3 regions of the Phytobacter sp. genome follow, and region 1 is predicted to be linked to each of the others. Evidence: predicted binding sites of a transcription regulator. Region 1 holds the regulator's gene; each other region holds the start of a gene.
What was found. Region 1 encodes LexA, which represses DNA repair genes until DNA is damaged. Its sites were predicted from a motif close to TNCTGTATGTACATACAGNA; they were not measured.

Region 1 (13,955 bases):
CGGCGTCAGGCCAGAGGAATCATCAATATAGATGTTACGTTTTTCCAGCAAGATGCCCATGGTGCCGGAAATACGCGCCCAGTCTTCATCATCAAGCTGGCCGGTACGAATACGGGTCTGGTCGACACGCGACAACGAGGCCAGAGAACGCATCATGATCTGCTCGGAGGGCATCTCAAGACTGAAGATCAGTACCGGTTTGTCCTGCAGCATCGCCGCATTTTCCACGAGGTTCATCGCAAAGGTGGTTTTACCCATCGACGGACGTGCGGCGACGATAATCAGATCCGACGGCTGCAAGCCTGCGGTTTTCTTATTGAGATCGTCATACCCCGTGTTGACCCCAGTTACACCATCGTGCGGCTGCTGAAAGAGCTGTTCGATACGCGCAACGGTTGCCTCAAGCACATCGGCGATGTTTTTCGGCCCTTCATCTTTGTTGGCGCGGCTTTCAGCAATTTTAAAAACCCGCGATTCAGCAAGGTCGAGCAGGTCTTCACTGGAGCGTCCCTGCGGGTCAAAACCGGCACTGGCGATTTCATTAGCAACGGAGATCATCTCACGCACAACTGCACGTTCGCGCACGATGTCTGCATAAGCGCTGATGTTCGCCGCACTTGGGGTGTTTTTGGACAACTCGGCCAGATAAGCGAAGCCGCCGACGTTGTCCAGTTGCCCCTGTAATTCCAGCGATTCTGCCAGCGTAATCAGGTCGATAGGCTTGCCCATCTCCTGCAAACGATGCATCTCAGTAAAGATATGGCGGTGCGGGCGAGTATAGAAATCCTCAGAGACAACGCGTTCTGCCACGTCGTCCCAACGCTCGTTATCCAGCATTAAACCGCCCAACACTGACTGCTCCGCTTCAATAGAATGAGGCGGCACTTTCATCCCTTCGAGCTGTCTGTCGCGGGGTTCAGTCTGTTTGTTGAAGGGTTTATTTCCTGCCATAGTGAATGGAGTTACCGAGATAGAGAATGGGTCGAAAGATTATCACATTCAGGAGGGAGCATGGCGACAAGAATTGAATTTCACAAGCACGGTGGCCCGGATGTCCTGCAAGCCGTTGAGTTTACCCCCGCCGACCCGGCGGCGAACGACGTACAGGTAGAAAACAAAGCGATTGGCATTAACTACATTGATACTTACATCCGTAGCGGTCTCTATCCGCCGCCGTCTCTACCGAGCGGCCTGGGTACTGAAGCCGCGGGCGTGGTGAGCAAAGTGGGCAGTGCGGTGAGCCACATAAAAGTGGGCGATCGCGTGGTCTATGCGCAGTCTGGTCTCGGCGCGTACAGCTCAGTGCACAATGTGCCGGCAGACAAAGTCGCTATTCTGCCAAACGCGATCTCTTTTGAGCAGGCAGCGGCCTCCTTCCTGAAAGGACTGACGGTCTTTTATCTGCTGCGTAAAACCTACGAGATCAAACCTGACGAACCCTTCCTGTTCCATGCCGCAGCAGGCGGCGTTGGTCTGATTGCCTGCCAGTGGGCGAAAGCGCTGGGCGCGAAACTTATCGGCACCGTCGGCTCAGCCCAAAAAGCGCAGCGTGCGTTGCAGGCGGGAGCCTGGCAGGTAATTAACTATCGCGAAGAGAACATCGTTGAGCGAGTAAAAGCGATTACCGGCGGCAAAAAAGTGCGCGTCGTATATGACTCCGTGGGTAAAGACACCTGGGAAGACTCTCTCGACTGCCTGCAACGTCAGGGGCTGATGGTGAGCTTCGGCAACGCGTCCGGCCCGGTGACCGGGGTGAATCTCGGCATTCTGAATCAGAAGGGTTCTCTGTACGCCACCCGTCCGTCACTCAACGGTTATGTGACCAATCGTGAAGAGCTGGAAGAGGCAAGCAACGAACTGTTTTCACTGATTGCCAGCGGCGTGATTAAAGTTGATGTGGCTGAAGCGCAGAAGTTTGCGCTGAAAGATGCACAGCGGGCACATGAAGCGCTGGAGAGTCGCGCAACGCAGGGATCGAGTTTGCTGATACCTTCATCCTCTAAATAATTCATGAGGAAGAAAGAATTAGGGCTTCCCGAAGGAAGCCCATTCTTTTTTTAGTTCGGCTGTATGTAGGGTACAGCTCGATGAATTCTTTGACGGCGCGATAGTGACAGATTTGATATATAAATCCTATTCGGTTCTTAGCAATGCGCCTGGAAAAGTGTCGAGGTTGTGATCTAACACTCAAACCTTTAGTAACGTCTGCCGTTATTGCGCTGATATTGAGGCACTTTTGGTGCTTTGATGGCGCGAATCACCCAGACGACCGCGACCGCCAGCAATAACCACGGCAGCAACTTAATCATCATGGCGAACAGCCCGCCTAAAAACATCAATGCGGTTGCCGCTAAAATGGCGGCCAGGATGCCCAACAACGATACTCCTGTTGCCAGCAACACGATAAAAAAGCCGATAATAAACAGTAATTCCAACATGGCGCGCTCCCGATAAATGAGTCATGACGTGGACTCTCATGCCAGTGTTATTTCAAGAAGCGTGCCAATCTATTTCCCTTTGATTTATCAGTAAAAAGCCCTGCAACGACGTGCAGGGCTTAGTGAAATTGACGAACATTTAGTGAAACTTTAACGATTTGCCACCAGGCTTAACGCATGCTCCAGCACCGCCACATCGGCCCCTGGCTTATGCGCGTTTTCACTGAGGTAACGACGCCACTGACGTGCCCCCGGAATACCCTGGAACAATCCCAGCATGTGACGCGTAATGTGGCCCAGATAGGTGCCTTGTTGCAGCTCATTCTCAATATATGGATACATGGCACGCACAACCGCAACCGGGTCCGCATCCGGAGCATCAACGCCGAAAATCTCCCTGTCGACACGCGCCAGAATCCCAGGGTTTTGATACGCCTCGCGCCCAACCATCACGCCATCCATATGCTCAAGATGAGATAGTGCTTCTTCCAGCGATTTAATGCCGCCGTTGATGGACATGGTCAGGTGCGGGAAATCGCGTTTGAGTTGATAGACTCGCGGGTAATCCAGCGGTGGAATTTCACGGTTCTCTTTCGGACTCAGGCCGGACAGCCAGGCTTTACGCGCATGGATGATAAACATCTCACATTCGCCTTTGCCCGACACCGTATTGATGAAATCGCAGAGGAATTCGTAGCTGTCCTGATCGTCAATCCCGATACGGGTTTTCACTGTCACCGGAATCGACACCACATCGCGCATCGCTTTGATGCAGTCCGCGACCAGTTGCGCATTGCCCATCAGGCAGGCACCGAACATGCCGTTCTGCACGCGATCGGACGGGCAACCTACGTTCAGGTTAATCTCATCATAACCGCGTTGTTCAGCCAGTTTTGCACACTGCGCCAGCGCAGCAGGGTCGCTGCCACCAAGCTGTAATGCCACCGGATGCTCTTCTTCGCTGTAGGCCAGATAGTCACCCTTACCGTGAATAATGGCCCCTGTCGTCACCATTTCGGTGTAGAGCAGCGTATGGCGGGAAAGCTGGCGCAGGAAGTAACGGCAATGCCTGTCCGTCCAGTCGAGCATCGGCGCGATGGAAAAGCGGTGGGCAGGGTAAGCAGCGGGCTGAATTTCTGGCGACATGGCGAATAAATAAGCTTTACGGAAAAATGGGGCGCTACTATAGCACAAAGAAAAACCGGAGGCGCGAGGCCTCCGGTGAGGGATCAGAACGTCACGCTAAGCTGTGCGCCTGCACCCCAGGTTTGGTCCTCGCCCACAAGACCCATCAGGTCGACATGTACTTTATTGAACGGTGCGAAACCGACACCGCCTGTGAAGACATTTTTGTCATCCCCTTTGACATCCGCACGGTAACCCGCACGAACAGCCAGCCAGCTAAGCGGACGAACTTCGGCACCCACTCCAACGTATTGGGAATTTTTTTCGCTCTTAAAGCCTTTGGTTTCCGTCAGGTCGCCATCGGCACTCAGGGTCAGCAGTTCGTTCTGCCAGGCGACCCCTGCAGTGACAAGTGGGCTTATCTGATAGGTGTCTTTGTAGTTTCTGACTTCACCCGTCATGCCGTTTTCGATACGGATATCTTTGGTATCGATATTACGTGAGACCAGGTTTTGGCCGGTCAAGCCTACGGTGATGTTTTCGGTCAGATCTGCTGCCAGGCCGACGTCTACGTTGAAACCGGAGTCATCGGTACGATAGCGATCGTTGTTCCAGTCATCACTGTTGTAATCATAAATGGAGGTCGTGTAATTGTAGACCCAGGTTTTTTGCAGTTTAGGTGTCACGCCAACCGACAGCGGTATGCCTCCCACGTCGAACTGATGCGCAAGGGCAATACCGTAATCCCAGACAATCGCCGCGCGCCCGGAAGCGGTTGAATTCAGATGACGTGTAATCTCATCGCTGCCTAACAGTGCGGCACTGCCTGCCTCTGTCAGCGCAGTGGTATCACTCCTCTGGATACCACGCAGGTAATTAATATCGTTTTGATCAACCGATGTGCTGACGCGTGCATGAGCATGCGCTTTGGTCACAAAGGCCATGGAAACCACATCGGTTGGAATGCTGACCGCAATACCCGCACTGGCTTTTGCCTGCGCCGTTTTGCCTTTAAGGAATTGCAGTTCATCCGCCAGATCCCCGGCAGCATTCTGGAATTCATCAACAACCGCAGCAGGATTCAACAGCACCTGTGCGGGTGTCAGGTTATCGACAAAATCTTTATAACCGTCGATTTTGTCGTTGATATCGTCAATCTCGTTACGCAGATCGTCTTTGTCAGTCACCTGCACACCGATACTCGGCAAGATGACGGTGACAGAATCATCAGGTTTTGCTTTTGCCAGAAGCGCAGGGTTGATCAGCGCCCCACTGCCATAACTTGCCGAAGCGACGCCGGTACCACCCATAGCATCACTACGTGCCTCCGCCCAGGTATTGGCTGCCCCCGCTTGATTTGCCACGCAAAAGGAGACAGCGATAGCGACCACTGAAAGTTTGAGTTTGTTTTTCACAATTATGTGTCTCGTAGTCAGATGAGTTTTTCTATGCCCCGTTCTTTTTTACATCAACGGGAATGCTCTATTGCTGCGAATAACATTGGAAAAATGGCTATTTCTGCCAAATACGCAAAAGTCGGCAGAAATTTATAGTTATAAGAAATGACCTTCATTATTTATAGAAGACGTACCGCGAATGTGAAAGTGAGCGGCATCTGCGCGCGATCTCGGCGTTTAGAGCAGAACATGGTAAAGTGAGAGATTATGCCGCCGGGAAATGAGAGGACGACAATGGAAAAGACCACTTCGCAAGAGATGCTAGCGCAGGCCGAAAAACTGTGCGTGCAGCGCAATGTGCGCCTGACTCCTCAGCGCCTCGAGGTTCTGCGGTTAATGAGTTTGCAGGAAGGGGCAATCAGTGCCTACGACTTGCTGGACCTGCTGCGCGAGAGTGAACCCCAGGCAAAACCACCCACCGTTTATCGTGCGCTGGACTTCCTGCTGGAGCAGGGGTTTGTGCACAAAGTGGAGTCTACTAACAGCTATGTGTTGTGCCATCTTTTTGATCAGCCAACTCATACATCGGCCATGTTTATTTGCGATCGCTGCGGCGTCGTGAAAGAAGAACAAGCGGAAGGGGTGGAAGATATTATGCATTCACTGGCTGCAAAATTAGGATTTGCCTTACGCCATAATGTCATTGAAGCACATGGTCTGTGTTCCAAATGTGCGGAAGTGGAAGCTTGTCGTCACCAGGGCGAATGTCACCACGATCACTCGATTCTGGTTAAGAAAAAACCGCGCTAGTGGCGGTTGAGAGTGCATTCAATTCGTTGTGTTAAGAGGGTGGTACGTCCATGTACCGTCGGGCAGGGTAGTCACTTCAATGCATATTCAGAGGGTTTGAAGGCTACCAGCGGTATTCGTTGCGGGTTTCCCAGTCAACAACTTCTTTTTCCGCCTGATCTTTTGCGTAGCCGTATCTTTCCTGAATTTTACCTACCAGTTGGTCACGTTTACCCTCGATGACGGTCATGTCATCATCAGTGAGTTTCCCCCACTTCTCTTTCGCTTTACCTTTGAACTGTTTCCAGTTACCGCCGATTTCGTCTTTATTCATAGTCATGTCCTCATCGTTCGGTTGTGAATAGCGAATCATCGTCCGTCGTTACGTTCTGAATATCCTGAACGTGAGAATAATTGTAGTCAGGGATCATACTGCAGAGGATTTATTCGGAATTTTTAACCATTCAAAAGACAATTATAAGAAGGTAAATCGAACAGATTGGGAGAGGCGCTGAGGATGAAGGTTATTTAAGATTTTGTTTTATAAAACAAAACCGTGGCAGCGGGACGCTGAACCACGGTTATGAAGAGGAATTACAACCACTCACCGTTGCGAATCACACCAACAGCCAGACCTTCAATCGTAAAGTTCTGCTCGCGCAGATTCACAACAATCGGGGAAAATTCGCTGTTTTCAGGCAGTAACTGAACGGTATTACCTTGTTTTTTCAGTCGTTTGACGGTGACTTCATCATCAATACGTGCAACAACCACCTGGCCGTTACGCACATCCTGAGTTTTATGCACTGCCAGCAGATCGCCATCCATAATACCAATGTCTTTCATTGACATGCCGCTAACGCGCAGCAGGAAATCGGCATTTGGCTTGAACAAGGACGGATCAACCTGATAGTGACCTTCGATATGCTGCTGCGCCAACAACGGCTCACCTGCCGCTACACGCCCAACCAGCGGCAAACCATTGTCTTCTGCGACGTCCAACAGCAAACGAATGCCGCGGGACGCACCAGAAACAATCTCAAGTACACCTTTACGCGCTAACGCTTTCAGGTGCTCTTCAGCTGCGTTTGGGGAACGGAACCCCAACTGTTGCGCGATCTCCGCACGCGTCGGCGGCATGCCCGTTTGGTTGATTCGATCACGAATGAGATCGAACACCTCTTGCTGCCTGGCCGTTAATGCTTTCATTCCGCCCCCTGGGTGTATATACAGTTATGCTGTGAGTATATACAGCTAAAGGCGATTTTGAAACCAAAATTACGCAAAAAACCAGCAGTTAGCGCAATTCTGGAAGGCTTATCGAAAATGGCCCCACAACAGTGAAACCCAGGTAAAGAGTGCAACCAGAATGGTCATCAGTACCGCCGCTGAGCCCATGTCCTTCGCGCGCCCGGACAACTCATGCAATTCCGAACCAATCCGGTCAACGACCGCTTCAATCGCGCTGTTAAGAATTTCAACGATCATGACCAGTGCCACCGAACCGATCAGCAATACGCGGGTGATGGCGTCGACATCAAGGAAACAAGCGATAATAATTGCCAGAATGACCGCAACGGACTCCTGACGAAAGGCAGCTTCGTTTATCCAGGCTGCGCGGACGCCTTTCCATGAATAACCGGCCGCTTTAATGATGCGGGTAATGCCAGTGGTGTTATTGGCCATTAAAAGAACCTTTTTATGTAATGAGCATCAATCTCTATGTAAGGTTATAGAGGTACAAAAGAATTTGTGCGCGCTTTCTGATATTCTTGCGGCGCATTGGCATTATTAACCAGAGGCTTTACATCGTTTATGTCCGGCTGGCCACGAATTTACTACAAATTACTTAATTTACCATTAAGCGTGCTGGTAAAAAGTAAGTCTATCCCTGCGGAACCCGCACAGGAACTGGGGCTCGATACCTCACGCCCTATTATGTACGTTTTGCCTTATAACTCGAAGGCTGACTTACTCACGTTACGCGCTCAATGTCTGGCACACGACTTGCCCGACCCGCTGGAGCCGCTTGAGATCGACGGCGTGGAGTTGCCGCGGTATATCTTCATTCACGGTGGACCACGCGTATTTACCTGGTATACACCGAAAGAAGAGTCCATCAAGCTGTTCCATGATTATCTCGACCTGCATCGCAGCCATCCTGACCTGGATGTGCAAATGGTGCCGGTTTCGATGATGTTCGGTCGTTCGCCGGGTCGCGAGAAAGGCGAGATGAATCCGCCGCTGCGTATGCTTAACGGCATTCAGAAATTCTTTGCGATCTCCTGGCTCGGGCGCGACAGCTTTGTGCGTTTCTCTCCGCCGGTCTCACTGCGCCGCATGGCCACTGAGCATGGTACGGATAAAATTATCGCCCAGAAATTGGCGCGAGTTGCACGCATGCACTTTGCCCGCCAGCGTCTTGCGGCGGTCGGTCCGCGTCTGCCTGCCCGTCAGGACTTGTTTAACAAGCTACTGGCGTCCAAAGCGATTGCCCGCGCTGTTGAAGACGAAGCACGCAGCAAAAAAATCTCCCATGACAAGGCGCAGCAAAACGCGATTGCCCTGATGGAAGAGATTGCGGCGAACTTCTCTTACGAGATGATCCGTCTCTCCGACCGTATTCTGAGCTTTACCTGGAACCGCCTGTATCAGGGCATCAACGTGCACAACGCCGAGCGCGTGCGCCAGTTGGCTCATGACGGCCATGAAATTGTCTATGTGCCCTGCCACCGCAGTCATATGGACTACCTGCTGCTCTCTTACGTGCTGTATCACCAGGGACTGGTGCCACCGCATATCGCCGCCGGTATCAACCTGAACTTCTGGCCAGCAGGTCCGATTTTCCGCCGTCTGGGCGCGTTCTTCATTCGCCGCTCTTTCAAAGGCAACAAGCTCTATTCCACCGTGTTCCGCGAATATCTGGGCGAGCTGTTCCAGCGCGGCTATTCGGTTGAGTACTTTGTCGAGGGTGGGCGCTCACGTACTGGCCGTCTGCTGGATCCGAAAACAGGTACCCTGTCGATGACCATCCAGGCGATGCTGCGCGGCGGCACCCGTCCGATCACGCTGGTGCCAATCTACATTGGCTATGAGCACGTGATGGAAGTCGGTACCTACGCTAAAGAGCTGCGTGGGGCGACGAAAGAGAAAGAAGGCTTTATGCAGATGGTGCGTGGCTTAAGCAAGCTACGTAACCTCGGTCAGGGTTACGTGAACTTCGGCGAACCTATTTCGCTGACGAACTACCTTAACCAGCGCGTGCCGGAATGGCGCGAGTCTATCGATCCTATCGAAGCCGTGCGCCCGGCCTGGCTGACGCCGGCGGTCAATGCTATCGCGGCTGACCTGATGGTGCGCATTAACAACGCAGGGGCGGCAAACGCCATGAACCTGTGCTGTACCGCTCTGCTCGCTTCACGCCAGCGTTCGCTGACCCGTGAACAACTTACGGAACAGCTGGATTGCTACCTGAACCTGATGCGTAACGTGCCTTACGCTGATGACTCTACGGTGCCGACTGCCAGCGCCGCTGAGCTTATCGCGCACGCATTGCAGATGAACAAGTTCGAGGTAGAGAAAGACACCATCGGCGACATCATCATTCTGCCGCGCGAGCAGGCTGTACTGATGACCTACTACCGCAACAACATCGCCCATATGTTGATGCTGCCGTCGCTGATGGCCGCCATCATCACTCAGCATCGTCATATTTCTCAGGACGAGATGCTGCGCCATGTTGAGCTGCTCTACCCGATGCTGAAAGCAGAGCTGTTCCTGCGGTGGGAGAAAGAGGAACTGGCGGGCGTGCTGGATAGCCTGGCTCAGGAGATGCTGCGCCAGGGCCTGGTGACCATCAAAGACGGGCAGTTGAACATCAACCCGGCCCATTCCCGCACCCTGCAACTGCTGGCGGCAGGTGCACGTGAAACGCTGCAACGTTATGCCATTACCTTCTGGCTGCTTAGCGCGAACCCGTCGTTCAACCGCAGCACGCTCGAGAAAGAGAGCCGCACGCTGGCTCAGCGTCTCTCCGTTCTGCACGGCATTAACGCACCGGAATTCTTCGACAAAGCGGTGTTCAGTACCCTGGTGCTGACCCTGCGTGATGAAGGCTTTATCAGTGATACGGGCGATGCGGAACCCGCGCAGACACTGGCGATTTATCAGTTGCTGGCAGAGTTGATTACGTCGGATGTGCGTTTGACGATTGAGAGTGCAACGCAGAGCGAGTAAGGGTTTGCGGTCTGATGCCCTCTCCCACGGGGAGAGGGAACAAACACTAAAAAAGGCAACTTACGTTGCCTTTTTGCTTTTATATCCAGTAGCTTGAAGCCAGCCCTAAAAACAGCACCAGCCCCACATAGTTATTGTTCATAAAAGCTTTAAAGCAGGCATCACGATCGCGCCCGGCAATCAGCTTTTGCTGATAGACAAAGAGCGCGCCCGCCACCAGCACCGCCCAGTAAAAATGCCAGCCCAGGCCGTTAAGTTTGCCGACAAACGCCATCAACGCCAGCACGGCAATCTGCAAAATGCCAATGATCAGCTTGTCCTGACGACCAAACAGAATTGCCGTCGATTTGATACCGATTTTCAGGTCATCGTCCCGGTCAACCATTGCATACTGGGTGTCATAGGCGACGGCCCACAGAATGTTGGCGAGGAACAACATCCAGCAGCTTAACGGAACGGATTCGCTCACGGCCGCAAAGGCCATCGGAATTGACCAGCCAAACGCTGCCCCCAGCACCACCTGCGGCAGATGGGTATAGCGCTTCATGAAGGGATAAACCCAGGCCAGCGCCAGGGCGGCAACCGAGAGCAGGATAGTCATGGTATTGAGCGTCAACACCAGCACAAACGCCAGCAGGACCAGAACTACAAACAGGACCCGCGCTTCATTTTCCGTCACGGCGCCACTTGGCAGCGGGCGGTTCGCTGTACGCTTAACATGCCCGTCAAACTTGCGGTCAGCGTAGTCGTTGACCACACACCCTGCTGCACGCATCAGCCAGACACCGGCCACGAAGACCAGCAGGATCCATAGCGGCGGTACGCCCGGTGTCGCGACCCACAGCGCCCAAAGAGTCGGCCAGAGCAGCAGCAATGCGCCAATGGGCTTATCCGTTCGCATGAGTCGGTGAAAGGCCAGCAGCTTATTCTGCGTGAGACTCCACTCCATTCTTCTTTCCTCTTAATACAACGGTGATGCAGGCAAAAACAGTTCGGTCAACAGAAGCGGCTTTCCGCCCAGACGCAAACGAGAACGACGTCCCCATAGCGACTCGACCTGACCGACTTCAATAAAATCTCGTGTTAGCGTAGATGATGTGAAGAGATAGCGCCCGAGCGGTGTCGTGCCGAGTTTCTGCAACGCCAGTTCCGGGCCGGTTAACGTGGTTTCCGGTACGACGGTACGACCAGCCAGCCAGGGTTCGCCGTCGGCACACAGCAGAATTTCTCGCAGCCAGTAGCGGGTATCCGCAGGTAACAGATGGCGCTCATTTTCAAGGGACTCAGCCGTCACAAACGCTTCCTGAATAACGGTAACGGTGACCTTTTTATCCAGCTGTTCAAAGCGTTTAGTCATGGAATCTTCGAGCAACAGCCAGTCGAGCCGTTGCGGATCAAGCGCGGGAAGTGCGTCAAAATAGCGCAGCGCACGCAATTGCGTAAGCGCGGGGTGTGACATGCCTGACTCTCCAATACATTACGTCACAACATTGTATCGCAGAACAGACTGCCTCGGCGGGGAAACTTCATTCAGTTTTCATAAGCGCAACAGCTGTGCAACAGCGCCCGTTGCGCCGGGAAAAAAGGGTGCGTCAGGCGACGCACCAGTTGTTGCAAACATCAGCATTGCGGGGAGAGAGTTACCCCTTGCCTTTTACACTGCTGATAAAAGTACTTCGGGCGGATGATGACCCGAGACGTTCAGCTTCATTCAATAACTTCAGTGCCTTATCAACATCACCTTTCGCTACGGCCTCTTTAATTGCGCGATTGAAGTAGCTTTCGGTGTCATTCAACATCGGCTCACTCTTCGCCGCAGGTGCAGCAGCAGGCGTTGTGGTCGCAACAGCAGGTGCTGCGGCCGGGGCGCTGTAGGCGGTCGCCGGGGCAGCCGTATTACCTACGGTCACTGGCCCCGGACCAGAGGAGCCAAACAGTGGCCCCACCAGCACGCTGGATCCGCTGTTGGTTTTCACTTTCAGCTTCAACGTGCCATCCGTAACATGGCGAGCGATAGGATCAGGGATATCCGGTACCGCGTTACCTGCGCCTTTGGCAAAAGATTTAGCCGGATCCATCAACTGTGTGGTCTGCTGTAAATCTCTGTCCGTGGTAAAGACCAGCACATAAATTTTTTGCTGACCGAGAGCTGGCGTCAGGCGCATCACGCCTTCCAGCCGGTCAGCGCTCATCACACCCGGTTCCTGGTAGGTAAAGTAACTGCTCGGGAAGTAGGCCGCCGGTGCAAGGTTCTGGTCGAGGATCAAGACGTTAGGGGCAAACACGCTGGTCTGCTTGTTCACTTCACTGGTGAGCGTCAGGGTGAGCTCACCGATATTGGCCGGAACGCTATAAGCGGCAACCGGGCCGCTGACTCCCGCCACGTTCAGGCGCTGACCTGCAGTGGCAAGAGAGGTGGATTGGGTATTGCTTTGATCGACCGGCGTCCAGCTCAGTTGCTGGAGGGCAGAAGCCGGAATAGACGGCGCAGCCGTTGTATTTTGTGGAACGATGTTAACATCTGCGACGCTCACCCCAGGGGCGGCAGCGAATAACCCCGCTGACAGACACAGGGCGACAAGACTTTTTTTCATTTTCATTGTTATCACCTTCTTTACAGGAGCCAGCGTCCGCCAGGCAATAGCGCGCAGACTCTAAGGATTGAGGGGCTTGCGCCCCTCTTGTTCGTTACATCAACGTCTGTGCATTACCACCAGATTTCCATCTGGGCACCGAAGCTCCACTCGTCGTTATCACCGCGGCTGAAGGTTTTCGCGCTGGTGTCACGGTAAGCAACGCCAGAGGTGTAAGCTGCGCCGGAGTCACTGTTGGCATAGCCCCATTTCTCATCCCATTTTGCATAGGTTGCGAAGACACGGATTGCCGGACGAGACCAGATGCTGTCGCCTGCCTGCCACTGTTGAGCAAGAGTGATTTTGTACTGGTTGTTGGTGTCGTTGGTTTTCTGGGATTTGACGTTGTCATAGCCCACTTCCAACAGGGTGCTCATGATTGGCGTCCATTTGTACATAGGACGTACGCCGACGGTCCACCATTTGGTACCGTTGTTATCATCACGGTTGATGTCCTGGTACATACCGACATACATCAGGTCCCAGTTATCAGCCAGAGTGACTGCACCGTGATCGATAACGCGCCACAGTGAGCCGTTATTGTTGATGCTGCCGCCCTGCGGAATACCCTTACCGTTAGAGGTCATAGAGTCAGTTGCGTACTGCAGAACAAACTTGTTGTAGCCTTTCAGCATGCTCTGGGTATGTTCAGCGGTGAACATCCAGCCATCTTTCGATGCATCCGGTGCCAGGCTGTATTTATCCGGCAGGTTGGTATGACCGTAGTCCACACCGAACTCCAGCATGCCACCTGGGTTAATCGCCATCTGACCTAAACGCACATCGAAGACGTCGTTTGGCACGATGTTGTCATAAACACGGTTACCTAACGCATCACGATCGGCGAAGGTGCCGGAGCCGCCTGATTCAGACGAGCGGGTCGCTGCTAGAGAGAGTTTACCGATGCCAACGTCGATGTTTTCAAGGCCAGCACCAGGACCGGAGATGTCCCAGTAGTAGAAGTCGATCATGTGAACGTCATGACGTTGGTAGAAGCGTTTACCGGCCCAGATGGTGGATCCCGGCAGCGCATCAATCAGGTTTTTACCCTGAACGTTGGCTTCACGGAACGCCGGGCTGGTGGCTTCCCAGTCATTCTGTTGCGAAACGGAGTAGGCTACGTTGGTGTCGAAGTAGAAGCTCTTATCGCCTTCTTTCCACACTTCCTGACCCAGCTTAATTTCCGCGTAGGTTTCACATTCGTTACCAAGACGATATTTACTTTGAGCACCGGTGGCCTGGAAGCATTGCTGCTCGCCGCCGCTACCGGTCCAGCCGATGCCGGAACGTGCGTAACCTTTGAAGTCAACGGCGCCCGCCTGCGCAGACAAAATGCC
Region 2 (13,955 bases), 650 kb from region 1:
CGCTAAATCGCTGGCGGTCAGCGGCAGGCCGAGGGTCTGCATCTCAGCAGCCATCAACTCTGCCAGCGGACCGCGATAAAAACTGTCCAGCCCATCGGTGGCGAGGCGTGTCAGGGTACGAGCCAGACGCGGCTGACAAAAACGGCTGCCCGCCTGAGGCACGTTGTCTTCCACCAGAAAGGTCTCCGCGAAGCCGGGAACATCGACCAATTCCGGGTATTTGCTTTGGGTGGCGCAGGCCTGAGACTGAGTGACCGGAATTCCGTCGCTGGCGTAACGAATGGCATCTGCCAGCAGGCGCGAGAGCGGTAACTGCCCGCCGCCGAGGGTGGCAGAAAATTTTAGCGCCTCATCCCAGCCACTGAGCGTGCCCGGTACGGTGAGGGCGGCAAGCGTACCACGATGGGGGATCTGCGTATGCCCGGCGTAAAAATCCAGTGTGGCCTTCTGTCCGGCAGCACCGCTGGCATCGATGGCCAGCGGTTCTCCCTCCGCAGGCACAATCAGCCAGAATCCGTCGCCGCCAATCCCGTTCATATGGGGGTAAACCACCGCAATGGTGGAGGCAGCAGCAACCATCGCTTCAATGGCGTTACCGCCGTGGCGCAGTACCGACAATGCCGACTCGCTGGCAAGGTGGTGGGGCGTTACGGCCATACCGGAGGGGGCCATATTACTTTGCATCGTCACGCTCTCTTTTTCGGTGTAGTCAGAGAGCTAAGCAAGAGCTGTTCCAGATTGACGATAAGCGTTTCAGTGTGTCAGCTTAGAGTGAAACGAAAGTTGCAGGAGGGCCTATGCAGCAGTTAGATACGCGCTTGCGTGAGTGTTACAGTGAATTATCCCCGCAGGAACAACGGGTTGCTTCATTCATTATGGATCATTTCGACGATCTGGTGAGTTATAACAGCGCTGAACTGGCGCGCCTGAGCGGCGTGTCGAAGGCCACCGTCAGCCGTTTGTTTAAGCGCCTGGGTTATGATCGTTTCAAGGAGATGCGCGACGAGCTGCGTACGCTTCGCCAGAGTGGAATGCCGCTTACCGAAAACCGCGACGCGGTACAGGGCAACACGTTGCTGGCACGCCATTACAAGCAGGAGATGGCTAACCTGACTCAGTGGGTGAATGCGCTGGATGCCGTACAATTTGGTGAGGTGGTGCAGGCACTGGGCGAGGCGCGGCGGGTATTTATTCTGGGCCTGCGTAACAGCGCACCTGTGGCACTGCACCTGCGCCAGCAGCTCATGCAAAGCCGGGGGCAGGTGTATGTGATGCCGCAGCCGGGACAGACGCTGGCGGAGGAGTTGGTGGATATCACCCCGGCGGACGTGGTGGTGGTGGTGGCATTTCGTCGTCGCCCACGGGTGATCCGCCCGGTGCTTGAGTCTCTGCAAAAGCAGGGCGTTCCGGTCGTTGCTATCAGTGAGCCGCAGGCCGCGGGCATTGCGACCCTGAGTCGCTGGCATCTGGGCGTGCCGCTCGATAGCGTCTCGGCGTTTGACAGCTATAGCGGGGCAATGAGCCTGGTGAATCTGCTGGCGAATGCGTTGCTACATAACGCGTTGACCGAGGGCCGCCAGCGTATTCATCAGATAGCGTCGTTGTACGCAGAGCTGGATGAACTGGAACAGCGCTAGCGCACCTTAATGGTGCTCTTGCACTCTTGTGGTGATCACTGGTGGCGCAAAATATGTGGCGTAATAAGTACGAAAAAAGAGCAATTTCCTCTGGCTGCCGTGCTGGCATCAGCCATGAGCGTGTGGCACATTAGTTGCAGAAAATATACTAACGAATCTTTTGTTTCACAAATATCGCTTTTGTCTACCACAGGACACGCCCATGTTTGATGCTCAGCAATGTTTGCAAATTAATCCGCCACACCGCCTGCTGATGGGGCCTGGTCCCATTAATGCCGACCCGCGCGTCCTGCGTGCTATGGCGAGCCAACTGGTGGGGCAGTATGACCCGGTGATGACCGGCTACATGAATGAAGTGATGTCCCTCTACCGGGGCGTGTTTCGCACCGAAAACCACTGGACCATGCTGGTGGATGGCACCTCCCGCGCCGGGATCGAGGCCGTGCTGGTCTCTGCTATTCGTCCGGGTGACAAAGTTCTGGTGCCGGTGTTTGGTCGTTTCGGGCATCTGTTGTGCGAAATCGCCCGCCGTTGCCGCGCCGAAGTGCATACCATTGAAGTACCTTGGGGTGAAGTTTTTACCCCGGATCAGATTGAAGATGCCATCAAGCGGGTGAAACCGCGCCTGCTGCTTACCGTACAGGGCGACACCTCCACGACGTTGTTACAACCGCTGGAGCAACTCGGTGAGATTTGCCGCCGTCACGGCGTGCTGTTTTATACCGATGCCACCGCGTCACTGGGCGGCAACGTGCTGGAAACCGACGCCTGGGGGCTGGATGCCGTTTCCGCCGGGTTGCAAAAATGCCTCGGTGGCCCCTCCGGTAGTTCCCCCATCACCCTCAGTCCACAAATGGAAGAGGTCATTCGCGCGCGTAAATGCGTGGAGCAGGGGATCCGTACCGACACCCACCACGATGGCGATGACGAGATGATCTACTCCAACTATTTCGATCTTGGCATGGTGATGGACTACTGGGGGCCGGAGCGCCTGAACCACCATACTGAAGCCACCAGCATGCTGTTTGCTGCCCGTGAATGCGCCCGCATTATGCTTGAAGAGGGGATGGATGCGCTGATTGCACGTCATGAGCTGCACGGTCGCGCCATGCTGGCGGGCATCCAGGGCATGGGGCTGGACGTGTTCGGTGACATTCGCCACAAAATGAATAACGTGCTCGGCGTGGTGATCCCGTCTGTTGTTCACGGCGAAGAGGTACGTAAGCGCCTGCTGGATGATTTCCATATCGAGATCGGCACCTCCTTTGGCCCACTGCAGGGCAAAATCTGGCGTATCGGCACTATGGGCTATAACGCCCGTAAAGACTGCGTGCTGCAAACCCTGACCGCGCTGGAAGCGGTGCTCAATCGGCTTGGTTTCCGTACCGTACAGGGTGAAGGGATGCAGGCGGCGTGGAACGTCTATGAAGGGGCGGTGTGATGATGACGGCCGATGAGGCTGATCGCGCCGCACGCCGGGTGATGGCGCGTTGCGATGCGCTGGCGCAGATCAGTGAAACACCGGGTCAACTGACCCGGGTGTACCTCTCCCCGGAGCACATGCGTGCCAACGTGCTGGTTGCTCAATGGATGCAGGAAGCCGGTATGCTCACCTGGCAGGATGCGGTAGGCAATATCTGCGGTCGCTATGAAGCCGCCCGTGAGGGGGCTCCGGCAGTGCTGCTGGGGTCGCACCTCGATACCGTGCGGGATGCCGGGCGTTACGACGGCATGCTCGGCGTACTGACCGCCATCGAAGTGGTCGACAGTTTGCATCGTCAGGGGCTACAAGGTGACCAGGCGGTGGAAATCGTCGGTTTTGCCGATGAAGAAGGCACGCGTTTTAACATTACTCTGTTGGGGAGTCGTGGGTTAACCGGCAGCTGGCCTTCAGACTGGCTGGAGTGTGAAGATGCGCAGGGTGTGAGCGTGGCGCAGGCGATGGTGAATGTGGGGCTGGACCCGGCACGGCTTGCGCTGGCTGAGCGAAAAAAAGCGGACTTCTCTGCCTATCTTGAGCTGCACATTGAACAGGGGCCGGTACTGGAACAGGCCGATTTACCCCTCGGCGTGGTTACTGCTATCAACGGTGCGCGCAGGCTGACCTGTCGCTTTACCGGAGAGGCCGGGCATGCGGGTACGGTACCAATGAGCCATCGTCGGGATGCCCTGACCGCCGCAGCGCAGTGGATAACCTTCGTGGAACAACAGACGCATAAGTCAGGCCCTGAGCAGGTGGCGACCGTCGGGACACTGCAGTGTGAGCCGGGGGCGGTGAACGTGATTCCGGGCTCGGTGACACTGACGCTGGATATCCGCAGTCCCAATGATGAACAGCGCGAAGCGTTGCTGACAACGTTGCTGGATGAAGCCGGGCGCATTGCTGCTGAGCGCGGGCTGTCATTCAGCCATGATATTTTCTACTCGATTGCGGCGACACCCTGTGATGCAGCATTGCGCGATGTGCTGGCTGACGCGGTCAGCGAAGTACAGGGCAGGGCGCTGTTGCTGCCAAGCGGCGCCGGTCATGATGCCATTGCGATTGCTGAACGCTGGCCGTCGGCGATGCTGTTTGTGCGCTGCGACAGGGGGATCAGTCATCACCCGGCTGAAAGCGTGCTGGCGGAGGATGTGGCGCAGGCGCTGCGGGCGTACAGTGCAGCGCTCCGCAAGCTGATTTAGTAGGGTGCGGTTCCCCTCACCTCAGACCGCTCAAAACGGTTCCCTCGCCCTTTTGGGGAGAGGGTTAGGGTGAGGGGAACAGTCTGGAACAGCGTTAAACACTCAATCCAATGTAAACGGATCGGCGTCCTGCCAGGCGGGGAACTTCTCGCGATACTCTTTTAGCGCGGTCAGCGACAGCTCTGCATCAATGCGCGTGGCCTGATGCGGCTCGGCCGTCGCAATCACTTCACCCTGCGGGTTAATCACCCGGCTGTCACCGCGATAATGATGGCCATTACCATCGGTACCGACGCGGTTACACCCTGCCACATAGGCCAGGTTTTCAATTGCACGCGCCACCAGCAGCGACTGCCAGTGCAGCGAACGCGGTGCAGGCCAGTTCGCCACATACAGCGCCAGATCGTAATCATCGCGGTTACGTGACCAGACCGGGAAGCGCAGGTCGTAACAGACCAGCGGCAAAATTCGCCAGCCGCGCCATTCAAACACCACGCGCTCGTGACCTGCTTCGTAGTGATGATGTTCATCGGCCATGCGGAACAGATGGCGTTTATCGTAGAAATGGACCTGCCCTTCCGGCTCAACCAGCAGGAAGCGGTTGACCGGGCCGCGTTCGGTTTGCAGCGCAGCACTGCCCGCAATCAACGCGTTCGTCTGTTTGGCTTTGCTCTGCATCCAGGCCACCACATCTTGCTGGGGCAGCGACTGCTTTGCCGCTTCCATGGCAAAGCCAGTGGTGAACATTTCCGGCAGGATGATGACATCACGCCCGGTAACCTCTTCCAGTTGACGGTCGAAGTGGCGCAAGTTCGCTGGGCCGTCCATCCAGACCAGCGGTTGTTGTAGCAGCGTTAATTTTAAACCCGGCACGATTAAGCTCTCCTGAAACAGCATTTTTACACTGTAGCACGAGAAAAAGAGATGTTGTGGGAATAAAAAGCCCCGCACGAGGCGGGGCAAGGTCTCCCGAAGTGTGCGTTACGCGGCTTGCGGCTTACGCACTTTTTCTGCTGGCTTTACCGGCTGTGTCGCCAGTTCCTCCGGCTCGAAATCATCCACATTGATGCTACGCAGGCGGCTGATTTCGGCTTTATGCAGAATGTCGGCTTCGTCCTGATTAATGAGCCCGCCCGCCAGCGCTTCTTTCGCCAGTTCGTCCAGGCGTGTAAACGGCAGGTTTTTACCCAGCTCTTTACAAATGCGCTGATGAATCGGGTCGGCGGCGATCACATCCAGCAGCGCCTCTTCCAGCAGGCCAACCGGGTTATGTTCGCTCGGCGTCAGATACTGACCACGACCAATACGTGAACGAGTAGCACACGGCGTTTGCAGAATTTTCGCCACCTGATGGTCCAGGTTATCAGACGGGGCAAAGTAGTGACGCCCGGTCGGGAAAATCACCACCCGCAGCAGGCCTGCTACGATGCGGTTCGGGAAGTTCACCAGCAGGTCGTCCATTGCCTGTTCTGCTTTGTAGAGCGCATCCTGCACGCCCCAGTGCACCAGTGGCAGGTCCATCTCATTGCGGCCTTCATCGTCATAGCGTTTCAGCACTGCGGAGGCGAGGAAGGTCTGACTCAGAATGTCGCCCAGGCGCGCTGAGATACGTTCGCGACGCTTCAGGCTACCGCCCAGTACCGCCATCGATACATCTGACAGCAGCGCAAGGTTCGCACTCAGGCGGTTCAGGTGCTGGTAGTAGCGTTTGGTGGCGTCGTTCGTTGGTGTCGCGCTGGTCAGCCCGTGAGTCAGGCCAAGCCAGAAGCTGCGCATTTTATTGCTGCCGACGTGACCGATATGTTTGAACAATAGTTTGTCGAAAGCATCTGCATCATTGTTCTGCGCGGCAGCCATCTCCTCGAGCACATACGGATGGCAACGGATCGCCCCCTGGCCGAAGATCATCATGCTGCGGGTCAGGATGTTGGCCCCTTCAACGGTGATGGCAATTGGCGAACCCTGATACGCACGGGCGAGGAAGTTGCTGTCGCCGAGCATAATGCCTTTACCGCCTGCGATATCCATCGCGTCGATGATGGACTGCTGCCCACGGTGGGTACAGTGGTATTTCACGATTGCGGAGAGCACGGCAGGTTTTTCACCCAGCATGATGCCGTAGGTGATCAGTGCCGCAGCAGCGTCCATCACATAGGCGTTACCGCCGATACGTGCCAGTGGCTCTTCAATCCCTTCCATCTTGCCGATAGCTACTTTGAACTGGCGACGGATATGGGCGTAAGCACCAATTCCCAGCGCGACAGATTTCAGGCCGCCCGTTGAGTTGGATGGCAATGTAATGCCGCGACCGACGGACAGACACTCTACCAGCATGCGCCAGCCCTGACCGGCCATTTTCGGACCACCGATGATGTAATCAATCGGTACGAAGATATCTTCACCGCGCGTCGGACCGTTCTGGAACGGCACGTTAAGCGGGAAGTGGCGACGGCCAATTTCCACACCCGGTGTGCTGGTGGGGATGAGCGCGCAGGTAATGCCGAGATCTTCTTCACCGCCCAGCAGGTTATCCGGGTCGGAGAGTTTAAAGGCCAGACCCAGCACGGTGGCGATTGGGGCAAGCGTAATGTATCGCTTGTTCCAGGTCAGGCGCATACCCAACACCTGCTCACCCTGCCAGTCGCCCATGCAGACGATGCCGGTATCCGGAATTGCGCCCGCATCTGAACCCGCTTCCGGGCTGGTCAGGGCAAAGCAAGGGATTTCCAGCCCACGCGCCAGACGCGGCAGATAATGGTTTTTTTGCTCTTCAGTGCCGTAGTGTTGCAGCAATTCGCCCGGCCCTAAGGAGTTGGGGACACCTACGGTAATCGCCAGAATGCCGGAGACACCGGAGAGTTTTTGCAGTACGCGAGACTGGGCATATGCGGAGAATTCCAGGCCGCCGTACTCTTTTTTGATGATCATCGCGAAGAAGCGGTGCTCTTTCAGGAAGGCCCACAGTTCCGGTGGTAAATCGGCCATCTCATGCGTGATCTGGAAGTCATTTGCCATACGGCAGGCTTCTTCCACCGGGCCATCAATAAAGGCCTGCTCTTCAGCCGTCAGGCGCGGTTGCGGGTAGTTATGCAGTTTTTTCCAGTCCGGATTACCCCGGAACAGGTCGCCTTCCCACCAGGTGGTGCCTGCGTCGATCGCTTCTTTCTCGGTGCGGGACATTGGCGGCATCACCTTGCGGAAACCACGGAAGACCGGTACGGAAATCAGCGATTTGCGCATGGGTACGACGTTAAACGGAACGAGGATAATGGCCAGCGGCACCAGTACCCAGATAGACCACAGGCCGGAGGCGCCGAGAAGGGCAGTCCATGCCAGCAGGATTGCGCTGCTGAGCAGCAGACTGACCCGGTGGTAGAAAAGGACACCGAGAAGAACGATTGTTGCGAGAAGACTCAAAATCATCATAGAGAAAAGCTCCCTGGCTTGTAGGAGGTCTGACCACTTGTGATGATATCGTTTTAGTGGATGTCATTTCTTTTAGCAATGTGTTTACAAAATAATTACAACCTGGTTCACATTGTTGGGGTGAATTGTGGCACGAAAAACGAAAACACCGGGTGATATGTATGGCTTTGGCTTCTCCCTGCTGATCCTATCCGGTAAACTGCGCTCGAGAATTTACATTCATACTGCTTACTGAAGGATATCCTCATGTACCAGGATCTGATTCGTAACGAATTAAACGAAGCCGCAGAGACGCTGGCTAACTTCCTCAAAGACGACGCCAATATTCATACCATTCAGCGTGCAGCGGTCTTGCTGGCAGACAGTTTCAAAGCGGGTGGCAAAGTGCTCTCTTGTGGTAACGGCGGCTCGCATTGCGATGCGATGCACTTCGCAGAAGAGTTAACTGGTCGCTACCGTGAAAACCGCCCGGGCTACCCAGGCATTGCGATTTCTGACGTCAGCCACCTTTCCTGTGTGAGCAACGACTTCGGTTACGATCACGTCTTCTCGCGTTACATCGAAGCAGTAGGCCGTGAAGGTGACGTAGTGCTGGGGATTTCCACTTCCGGCAACTCGGCGAACGTCATCAAAGCCATTGAAGCTGCGCGCGCTAAGGGCATGAAAGTTATCACCCTGACCGGTAAAGATGGCGGCAAAATGGCCGGGACTGCGGATGTTGAGATCCGTGTGCCGCATTTCGGTTATGCTGACCGTATCCAGGAAATTCACATCAAAGTGATTCATATCTTGATTCTGCTTATCGAAAAAGAGATGGCAAAAGCCTAAGAAGGCTATTTTATTTGCCATTTTGAACCTGGGCAGTGCTCAAAATCCTCACGTACTCCGTGTACGCTCCGGTTTTTGCGCGCTGTCCGTGTCCAGGCTGGCTGCAACAATTACGCCTTCTTTTTTGTCAGGCGTTGTGGGGGTGTTGTATGTGCGAACTGCTCGGGATGAGCGCCAATGTGCCGACCGATATTTGCTTCAGTTTCACCGGGCTGGTTCAGCGTGGTGGAGGCACTGGGCCGCATAAAGACGGCTGGGGAATTACCTTTTACGAAGGCAAAGGCTGTCGTACGTTTAAAGACCCGCAACCCAGCTTTAACTCTCCCATTGCCCGCCTTGTGCAGGAATACCCGATCAAATCCTGTTCCGTCGTCGCTCATATTCGCCAGGCGAACCGGGGCGAAGTGGCGCTGGAAAATACCCATCCGTTTACCCGTGAGCTGTGGGGCCGCAACTGGACCTACGCCCATAACGGACAACTGACGGGCTATAAAACGCTGCAGACCGGGAATTTCCGCCCGATTGGCGAAACCGACAGTGAGAAAGCGTTCTGCTGGCTGCTGGACAAGCTGACGACGCGCTATCCACGCACGCCAGGCAATATGGAAGCGGTGTTTAAATACATTGCGACACTGGCGACGGAGTTGCGTGAGAAGGGCGTGTTTAACATGCTGCTGTCGGACGGGCGCTACGTGATGGCGTTCTGCTCGACCAACCTGTTCTGGATTACTCGCCGGGCACCGTTTGGCGTGGCGACGTTACTGGATCAGGATGTTGAAATTGATTTTCAGCGGGAAACCACACCGAATGATGTGGTCACCGTGATTGCCACGCAACCGCTGACAGGCAATGAAACCTGGCAAAAGATCATGCCAGGCGAATGGGCGTTATTTTGCCTCGGGGAGCGTGTAGTTTGACGCCAGTTGCGGGTGAACAACTTCGTGGCTCAGCGGTTTGCTGACCACGTAGTTCCCGTCGACAACGGAGACTACCGGCGGCTTACGCGTCTGTTCGAAGAAGTCATATCCCGGCTTAAGCTGCTGCCAGAAGTTCGCGAAGGTCGAATATTTGTGGCGCTGCATATTTGCATCGGTCATACGGAACGGGTAAATGCTTAACTGAACCGTTGGCTGGCCAAACACCAGGGCTGCCGTCACGAACTGGAAAATCTCATCAATTTGTGAATCCGTCATCGCGTAGCAGCCAATAGAGACGCACGCGCCGTGGATCATCAGATATTTCCCTTCATAACCATGAGCACGGTCAAAGGCGTTCGGGAAGCCGATATTAATGGCTTTGTAGAAACGGCTGTCCGGCTTGAGCTGGCTACGTTGAACGGAATAGAACCCTTCCGGACTTTTGAAATCACCCTGACGCTGTTTTGGCCCAAGGCCGCCGGAGTAATTACAAATTTTGTAGCTGTTCAGTAGCTGGTACTGCTCGCCCATTTTGACGTAAAGATCAAGGGTGCGCTCTTCTTTGAAGATCTGGATGTAAACCGGCGACCCCATCAACTGCTGCTTATATTCTTTGCTGATCGGCGTTGTTGAGCCGTTGCTGGATAAACCAGCAAACGAGACGCACGGCATCAGAAGCATCGCAAGAAAAAATGCGATTTTGCGCATACTGCTTGTTTCCTTGATAAAGCGGATACCACATTGCCAGGACGGCAAAAAGAGTCCCCAAAAATCAGAATAATCCGGTTTGGGCGCGCCCACATTAGCATCACGGTAGTTTTTCGCAAGCCCGGAACGTGGAGTTTTCACATTACTTTTTTCGCCACGATCCCCCCGCTAATGATTGTCAGATGAAAACCCCTGAAATAACAACACTACTGGCTGTTTTTTACACGAATGTGGCAGGTTTTTTCGGTAACTTATCATTTCCAATAAAAGATGCTGTATACTTATCCAGTGTTTTAGAGGGCGAGCCTATGCGCAAAATCATACATGTCGATATGGACTGCTTTTTCGCGGCGGTAGAGATGCGCGACAACCCCGCCCTGCGCGATATTCCTATCGCCATTGGCGGCAGTCGGGTCAAGCGTGGGGTGATCAGCACGGCCAATTATCCGGCACGAAAATTTGGCGTGCGCAGTGCCATGCCGACCGCGATGGCGTTAAAACTCTGCCCGCACCTCACCTTGTTACCGGGGCGTTTTGACGCTTATAAAGAAGCCTCTAACCAGATTCGCGATATCTTTTCCCGCTACACCACCCTTATTGAACCACTGTCGCTGGATGAAGCCTATCTCGACGTGACTGACAGCCCGCAGTGCCACGGCTCCGCCACCCTGATGGCTGAAGAGATCCGCGCAACTATTTTCCGTGAAACGCAACTGACGGCCTCTGCGGGAATCGCACCCATCAAGTTTCTCGCCAAAATCGCCTCTGATCTGAACAAGCCTGATGGGCAGTATGTGATTACTCCCGCCGACGTTCCGGCCTTTATCCGCACGTTGCCCCTCAGCAAGATTCCGGGTGTCGGCAAGGTGTCGGCAGCAAAACTGGAAACGCTCGGCCTGCGTACCTGCGAAGATGTGCAAAACAGCGACCTGGCGATGCTACTCAAGCGGTTTGGTAAGTTTGGCCGGGTGTTATGGGAACGCAGCCAGGGAATTGATGAGCGGCAGATCAGCAGCGAAAGACTGCGTAAATCCGTCGGTGTCGAACGCACCTTGCTGGACGATATTCACCAGTGGGACGAGTGTGAAGCGATCATCGAGAATCTCTATGAGGAACTTGAACGGCGGCTGCTGAAAGTGAAACCCGATTTGCTGATTGCCCGGCAGGGGGTGAAGCTGAAATTTGCTGATTTTCAGCTCACCACCCAGGAGCACATCTGGCCGCGTCTGAACAAAGCCGATCTCCTGGCGACGGCGCGCAAAGCCTGGGATGAAAGACGCAGCGGCCGTGGGGTACGCTTAGTGGGGCTGCACGTGACGCTGCTCGATCCACAACTGGAGCGACAATTGGTTTTGGGACTATAAAAATGCTGGAAATCAGAAAATATAAAGAGAGTGACTTCGAATACCTGTGTGAAATATTTCTGCGCGCGGTCATTGAAACTGCCAGTCAGGATTATTCCCCGCGCCAGATTGCCGCCTGGGCGCAAATCGATGCGTCGCGCTGGCAGCATAAATTAACCCATTCAACGGTTTTGGTCGCGGTCATTAATGACCAACCGGTGGGGTTTATTACCGCGATTGAACGGTATATCGATTTGCTGTTTGTCTCGCCGGAATATATCCATCGTGGTGTCGCCAGTACATTATTTGATGCGCTTGTTGTACAGCTTCCGGCCGGGATGATAACCGTCGATGCCAGTATTACCGCGAGGCCTTTTTTTGAGCGCCATGGGTTTCAGGTTTTGCAGCAACAATCGGTTGAGTCACGCGGCGTGCGGTTTGTGAATTATCACATGGCACTGAAAAGGTCGACAAAATTACCTTGCAATGAAAATAGTGGCTGATTACTATACGCGCACTTTCCACATATTTGACTGCAAAGGGGGTTTATCATGAAAACATATTTTAATAACTCAATTTGCAGACCTTTCCAGGATTAACTTCTTTTTCCTCTGATTGTGTCTGCCACATCCTTATTTAAATTTTTAAGATGGATTGGTATATGGGCACTCATGTTCATTATCTCTCTGACGCGGTTTCTTATATTGCGTCGGACGATTTATGGGTCGAAGGTTTAGCGACTCAACAATTACTCACCACCGCTAATTTACCCGGCATGCATCGTGTCGTGGGAATGCCGGATTTACATCCTGGTCGCGGTTACCCCATTGGTGCTGCATTTTTCTCACTCGGTCGTTTTTACCCGGCGCTGGTCGGCAATGACATTGGCTGCGGTATGGCGCTGTGGCAAACGGACATCCTGCGCCGCAAATATAACGCCGATAAGCTCGAAAAGCGGCTGGCGGCGTTAGATGACCATGCTGACGATGTGTGGCTGGCGGAGCATCTTCCCGAAAGCCACGCCCAGCACGCCTGGCGGAGCGCGCTGGGGTCGATAGGTGGCGGTAACCACTTTGCTGAATTACAGCAGACTGATGAGGTTTTCGATGCCGCTTGTTTTCAACAAGCCGGACTGAATACTGACAGCCTCCAGCTTCTGGTTCACAGCGGTTCCCGTGGGCTGGGACAGGCGATTTTGCAACAGCATATCACTGCGTTTTCCCACTCGGGTCTGGCAGAAGAAAGTGAAGAAGCGTTGCGTTATCTGGCTGAGCATAACGATGCCCTGGCGTTTGCCAGAGTGAACAGACAACTGATTGCCATGCGCATTTTGCAGCAGATTCGCGCTGACGGTGAAGCGGTACTGGGCATTGCACACAACTTCGTTGAGCCCTGCAACATCAGTGGAGAATCAGGCTGGTTACACCGTAAAGGGGCTACACCGGATGGCTGTGGCCTGGTGGTCATCCCTGGTTCCAGAGGCGATTACAGCTGGCTGGTGCAGCCGGTGGTGAGCGAAGAGACACTGCATTCGCTGGCGCACGGCGCAGGGCGAAAATGGATGCGCACTGAGTGCAAAGGGCGGCTTTCTGGCAAGTTCAGCCCACAGCAACTGGCGCGTACTGAGCTTGGCAGTCGGGTGATTTGCCGTGATAAGCAGCTGATCTACGAAGAAGCTCCCCAGGCCTATAAGTCAGCCGAAAGCGTGCTTAACTGCCTGATGGACGCCGGGCTGGTGATGCCGGTTGCGCGTCTGCGCCCGGTATTAACGCTCAAAACCAGTGGAGGGAAGTCCGCATGATGTTATTGCAACTCTCAGCAGCTCAGGGGCCGGACGAGTGCTGCCTGGCAGTGAAAAAAACGCTGGATCAGTTGATCATCGAAGCCGCAAAAATGCAGGTGGCGTTGACGCTGGTGGAGACGGAAGAGGGCGCACGTGCTGGCACATTGCGTTCCGCGCTGGTCTCACTCGAAGGTAACCATGCAATGGCGCTGAGTGAGCGCTGGAATGGCACCGTGCAGTGGATTTGTGCCAGCCCCTGGCGTGCGAATCATGGGCGTAAAAACTGGTATGTGGGCATCGGGTGTTTTGCGGCTCAGGAGCAGGATATCTCCGGGGAGATTCGTTTCGAGGCGTTGCGATCCTCCGGGCCTGGCGGGCAGCACGTCAATAAAACGGATTCGGCCGTGCGTGCGACCCATCTGGCAAGCGGGATTAGCGTAAAAGTGCAGTCGGAGCGTAGTCAGCATGCTAACAAGCGACTGGCAAAACTGTTGATTGCCTGGCGGCTGGAGCATATGCGTCAGGAGGGGGATGCGGCCTCAAAGGCGGAGCGGCGGATGTTCCATCATCAGATTGAACGTGGAAATCCGGTGCGAACGTTCACAGGCATGGCGTTCAGGGAAAGATAGTC
Region 3 (4,913 bases), on a different contig from region 1:
AACAAACTAGATGAAAACTTTAAATTTGTGGTTATGACGCTGGCGAATCGCGAGAAGCCAGGAGTATTCCGCAGTGATGAAGTAGGTCAGCCTTTTGAGTATTTCGATGTCGAACGTCGTAAGTTAATCATCGAAGCTATGAATAAAATAACGCGGTGGGGAAGTATTTTGCCTCGCCGATTTTCAATTCATGATTGCATATTAGCTGAATAAATAAACCCGTAATTAATGGCGTCAACCCGTCGGGCATTTCTTTGCCCAAATTCAGGAGGTTTTATGAGTCGAACTGTTTTCTTATCAACGCCCAGCGGTGCTAACGATGATGTGCTAACGACTTTGTTTAAAGAAGCCAAAAAAGAAGAGCGTAAAGACCGCGCTTTAGCCGTTTCAATCCGCCTTGAGGCGCTGGCTATCCATATCACCAAAGAGGGCATGAGCGGGACGGAAGCCGCTGAACTCCTGCGCCGCGAAGCCGCTCGCTATGAAAACGAATCACAGGAGTTTCATTGAATGACTAATAACAAGTTAACAACACTGGAAGTGGCGGAATTGCGCACGCGGTTGCAGCGCGCCCTTGAGTTCTACCGTCAGCGCCCTGAGCCTGAAGCGGCGAAAATGGCAAATATGCTAATGCTCGCAGATTACGCAGCGGAAACACTTCAAAAATTCCAAAAATCAATTGTCACTATTCCTACTATCTGGAAGCACTACGGCGGAGGTAAAGTCGCATCGCTTTATGAGCAAGCGATGAATGAAGCTGGCATAAAATGGCGGAGCGTAGACGATGAATAATCAGCTAAGCATGCAACACCGCCAGGCGGGGGATTTATGCTGGTAAGTGTTAAATATGCTTACCCGTGGAATGCTCCACTGTCGGCAATAGCCAGCCCATATCTAACCTATGACCAACAGTATCGCCGCGATCGTATGTTCGCGGCTTTGCTGCATGCAAAGAAAGTACTTTCCCTACAGCCTGAATGTGTGCGCTTTGATGTTTATCGCACCGTTGCCGTGCTTGAGCAAAATCAGGGCAGTCAGCGCGCCAATGCTTTTTTAATCAGCTTTTGTAAAAAGGCATTGCCACGCCTTGAACTGGTGGCAAAAAAATACAAGTGTGCGGGTATCAACAGCAATGTATCTGCCGCTGTTTTCGATGGTCATTTTGATACCCAGCTTATGCAATATCTGGCATCGCGAATGGTTAATATGGTCGCCAGATATAATCACCTCCCGGATATGTCGCGCGCCGATGTTGATCTATTGGCTGCTGATATAGCGAACTTCATTCGTGGTGAGCTTGCCAATATTGATGACAGTGATTTCGGTGAGCTCAAAACGCTTTATGCCTGGTATATGTGTGCCGGGTATATTGCGCGTCAATTCAATGTTACCCCTCCCCATTGGGAGCGGGTGGCAGGCAAAGTTTTCAATCAGGATGACATTGCCCCCGCCGTTATTCGCATGTTTACCGAAACATGGTGGCGTGGCCGTCTGCGTCGTGTTGCGGCTGCATGGCGCGAACATCTGCAGATTGCTGTCGGCAATGTCAGCAAGAAAAAACATGTGTATGCGAGTAAAAACTGCGTCACCGACTGGCGCGAACAGAAGCGCCGAACTCGTGAATATCTCAAAGGACTTGAGCTTGAGGACGAAGAGGGAAACCGTATAAGCCTGATTGAAAAATATGATGGCTCAGTTTCTAACCCTTCACGTCGCCGCTGTGAGCTCATGACCCGCATTCGCGGATTTGAAAATATCTGTAATGAGCTTGGCTATGTTGGTGAGTTTTATACCCTGACCGCGCCGTCAAAATATCACGCCACGATTAAGGCGGGTTATCGAAACAGTAAATGGAACGGGGCCAGCCCCTCAGACACGCAAGGTTATCTTACAGGCCTATGGGCGCGCATCCGGGCAAAGCTGCATCGGGAAGATATCCGTATTTTCGGGATACGCGTCGCAGAGCCGCACCATGATGCAACCCCGCATTGGCACATGCTGATGTTTATGTTGCCTGAAGATGTCGAGCGGGTGCGCCTCATCATTCGCAACTATGCATGGGAAGAAGACCGCCACGAACTGAAAAGCGATAAAGCCAAAAAAGCACGCTTTCATGCTGAAGCCATTGACCCGGAAAAAGGCAGCGCGACGGGATATGTTGCTAAATATATTTCGAAAAATATCGATGGTTATGCTCTCGATGGTGAAACTGATGACGAAAGCGGCGCACTGATTAAAGAGACTGCGCCCGCAGTTTCCGCCTGGGCGGCGCGATGGCACATTCGGCAGTTTCAGTTTATCGGTGGCGCACCCGTGACCGTATACCGTGAGTTGCGTCGCCTTGCTGATAGCGAGACTGCTCACGGCCTTAGTGTTGAGTTTGCGGCGGTTCATGATGCGGCTGATGCTGGTGAATGGGCTGATTACGTTAATGCTCAGGGTGGGCCTTTCGTGCGCCGCGATGATTTGCAGGTGCGCACACTTTATGAGCCTCGCAGCGAGTTTAATCAGTACGGCGAGCAGACTGTCGTTATTCGTGGTGTTTACGATTCTGTTGTTGGTTCCGGCACCCCAATTCTAACCCGGTTAACGCAATGGAAGATTGTGCCGAAGCGTGCCGTTGATTTGGCCGTTGACCTTCAGGACGGCCCCGCCGTCCCTCGGAGTTCTGTCAATAACTGTACGGGAAGCGAAAGCGAGAAACCGCCACTCGATTTATCAAAACCGCTGAGTCGGCGTGAAAGGCGAGAGCTGACGAACCGGATCAGGAAGAAAAAACCACCATTTAAGAAAACATTTGTCCACGGCGCAGGCGACCAAAGCGAAGTGGTGCTGAAGACCATTCGTAAAGTGCAGATGAATACCGGCATAAAAATTAGCCGTGGTGAAGCAATGCACTTAATAGCTGGTGGTAAAAGCTGTTTCAACGGTAAATGGTTTAGCGGAACATCTCGCGGTGAGTTGTTACGAGCTGCGCCATCTCATCAGGCCAGAACTGAAAATATTCTTAAACGGGTAGCTAATTTAGCGGCTGGTAGCAAGTTAGGTGCTTAACTTAATGCCATCATTTCATCAACATACGCTGTGCGTTCGCAAAATTTTTTCTTCCCATTTTTTGTTACTTTATGATACTGTTTATTTATACAGTATCTCGTGTGGGAGGTTGCGTGGATAGAGAGCTGAGCGAGCATGTCATGCTTGAGAGGGTCGAGATGATTGCGCGTCTGACAACAGAAGGTGTTTGTCAGGAAAGGGATCGTGAAATTGCATTAAATCTAATAGCCGAATTAGCTAAAGAGAACTTATTGAAAAGTAGTTCTTTCTCTGTCGTGTTCTCTTCAGAGCCTATTAATCAACGATTAAAAAGTGAAAATGAAGTGAGAATAAACATCACGTTGGATAAGGAACAAAAAATAGGACAACCTGTTGTTGTCGCTTTTGAAAATGAGCTCAATCGCCGAATAAAAAGTGTGTTCCCGTCTTCGCGGGTCACTGTAAAAAAAGGCTCAATGACAGGCGTCGAAATCATGGGTTTTGACAGTGAGTCCGACCGGGAACGGCTGGATGGTATCCTGCAGGAAGTATGGGAAGACGAGAGCTGGCGTTAATCCTTGAAAATTGTGTAACCATAGACCCCATGTTTGATAGCATGGGGTTGTTTTTTATGGGAATTACACACAAAGGAAAATCATGGATACCGTAATAGCATTTTTATCTCTGGCTCTCTTTATTGCTTTTATCGTGGGTTTAATCAAGCCGTCACTGGTCAGGATGCCGAGCCGGAAGCGCTCAAGTGCGATTTATTTAGGAAGCTGCGTGGCCTTGGGTGTAGTGGGATCAGTCGTGTGGCCGACGGAAAAAAGTCATCATGTAGTAAAAAATGATGTGCCGGAGGTTGCTGCGAAACCAGTTGCGCCAACGTTTGAGTACGCAGAAAAAACCGTCAAAGAATATCGTAACGAGCCAAAACAAACTCGGCACGATATCGTTAAAGACTATGTTAGCTTCAAAAATGCACCTTCCAGCTCTGTTGATGCTTTTTATGCCTGTATAAGCGAGTACACTTTTAATAAAGATGATTCGTTGAAGCTCGATGATGTATTCGGTTGGTGTTTCAATGACTTTAAGAGAGATCCAAAATCGCTTAACGGTAAAATTAACCTAGATACTTTTGAGGGTAATTTTAGTGCCTGGGATGGTTCTTATCGTCCGTTAGAAAAGCTGATAAAGGCCAGCATGAATGATGACTCTTCTTATAAACACGTTGAAACTGTCTATCATCTGATTTTGAACAAAGACCCACATGCCATTGTGAAAACAACGTTTCGCGGTACTAATTCTTATGGTGGCGTGGTCAAGCAGACCGTTGCGGGACGTGTAGACCTGCGAACGGGCGAAGTCATTTCGATACTCGACAACTAAGCAATATAATGACAAACGCCGCCGGTGCTGAAACTTGTTTTCAGTGCTGGCGGGGTTGAACAACGAGCCTTGCGAGGCGTTAGTGCTGTTTCAATGTGCTACGAGATTGTTTAGATAACTCCTGAATTAATCATCAGACCGGCACCGAAAATGCCGGTTTTTTTATTCCATTTTTGCGCGATTTTTCCTTTTTTTAGTCATGCATGCATCAGGTGCATGAGTTTGCATTCGTTTTTTGCGTGAGAACTTGCCAGCCTGCGCCAGTGCTGGCGCGGGTTGGCGCTGCTGATGCACCTGCATTAAAAGCGCCCCATCAAGCGGGCAGGCGTGGCGGGGAGAGCATTGCGCGCTAACGGTGCAATTAATTTATTTTTCCTGTGGCCTGTTTGCGCCGTGGTGGCGGTATTCACAATAAAAATGATGACGTGCTCGCGTGTGATGATAATGCGCGTGTGGGGCGTCTGATGGCGCGTGAGGTGATGCCGCCAGAG

Region 2: a site for LexA is predicted at 10,470-10,489, ahead of dinB (DNA polymerase IV). Genes of this name have one in related genera too.
Region 3: a site for LexA is predicted at 3,130-3,149, ahead of AC5JPW_RS23465 (DinI-like family protein). Genes of this name have one in related genera too.

The regions. Positions count from the first base shown of each region.
Region 1 is NZ_JCACPZ010000004.1:1,994,395-2,008,349, forward strand. Features, by position in the region: gene dnaB (replicative DNA helicase) at 1-951, opposite strand, end outside; gene AC5JPW_RS13480 (quinone oxidoreductase) at 1,012-2,007, shown strand; gene pspG (envelope stress response protein PspG) at 2,196-2,438, opposite strand; gene dusA (tRNA dihydrouridine(20/20a) synthase DusA) at 2,589-3,584, opposite strand; gene AC5JPW_RS13495 (conjugal transfer protein TraF) at 3,668-4,978, opposite strand; gene zur (zinc uptake transcriptional repressor Zur) at 5,255-5,770, shown strand; gene AC5JPW_RS13505 (CsbD family protein) at 5,874-6,083, opposite strand; gene lexA (transcriptional repressor LexA) at 6,344-6,958, opposite strand; gene AC5JPW_RS13515 (diacylglycerol kinase) at 7,067-7,435, opposite strand; gene plsB (glycerol-3-phosphate 1-O-acyltransferase PlsB) at 7,565-9,985, shown strand; gene ubiA (4-hydroxybenzoate octaprenyltransferase) at 10,065-10,934, opposite strand; gene ubiC (chorismate lyase) at 10,947-11,444, opposite strand; gene malM (maltose operon protein MalM) at 11,626-12,585, opposite strand; gene AC5JPW_RS13540 (maltoporin) at 12,693-13,955, opposite strand, start outside.
Region 2 is NZ_JCACPZ010000004.1:1,348,157-1,362,111, reverse strand. Features, by position in the region: gene AC5JPW_RS10415 (gamma-glutamyltransferase family protein) at 1-684, opposite strand, end outside; gene AC5JPW_RS10410 (MurR/RpiR family transcriptional regulator) at 798-1,637, shown strand; gene AC5JPW_RS10405 (pyridoxal-phosphate-dependent aminotransferase family protein) at 1,840-3,078, shown strand; gene hpxK (allantoate amidohydrolase) at 3,078-4,319, shown strand; gene AC5JPW_RS10395 (amidohydrolase) at 4,422-5,192, opposite strand; gene fadE (acyl-CoA dehydrogenase FadE) at 5,301-7,745, opposite strand; gene lpcA (D-sedoheptulose 7-phosphate isomerase) at 7,992-8,573, shown strand; gene AC5JPW_RS10380 (class II glutamine amidotransferase) at 8,723-9,490, shown strand; gene dpaA (peptidoglycan meso-diaminopimelic acid protein amidase) at 9,461-10,198, opposite strand; gene dinB (DNA polymerase IV) at 10,507-11,562, shown strand; gene AC5JPW_RS10365 (GNAT family N-acetyltransferase) at 11,565-12,044, shown strand; gene AC5JPW_RS10360 (RNA ligase RtcB family protein) at 12,203-13,342, shown strand; gene prfH (peptide chain release factor H) at 13,339-13,953, shown strand.
Region 3 is NZ_JCACPZ010000008.1:1,178,944-1,183,856, reverse strand. Features, by position in the region: gene AC5JPW_RS23485 (hypothetical protein) at 1-213, shown strand, start outside; gene AC5JPW_RS23480 (DUF2732 family protein) at 277-510, shown strand; gene AC5JPW_RS23475 (hypothetical protein) at 511-792, shown strand; gene AC5JPW_RS23470 (replication endonuclease) at 829-3,054, shown strand; gene AC5JPW_RS23465 (DinI-like family protein) at 3,168-3,608, shown strand; gene AC5JPW_RS23460 (hypothetical protein) at 3,691-4,422, shown strand.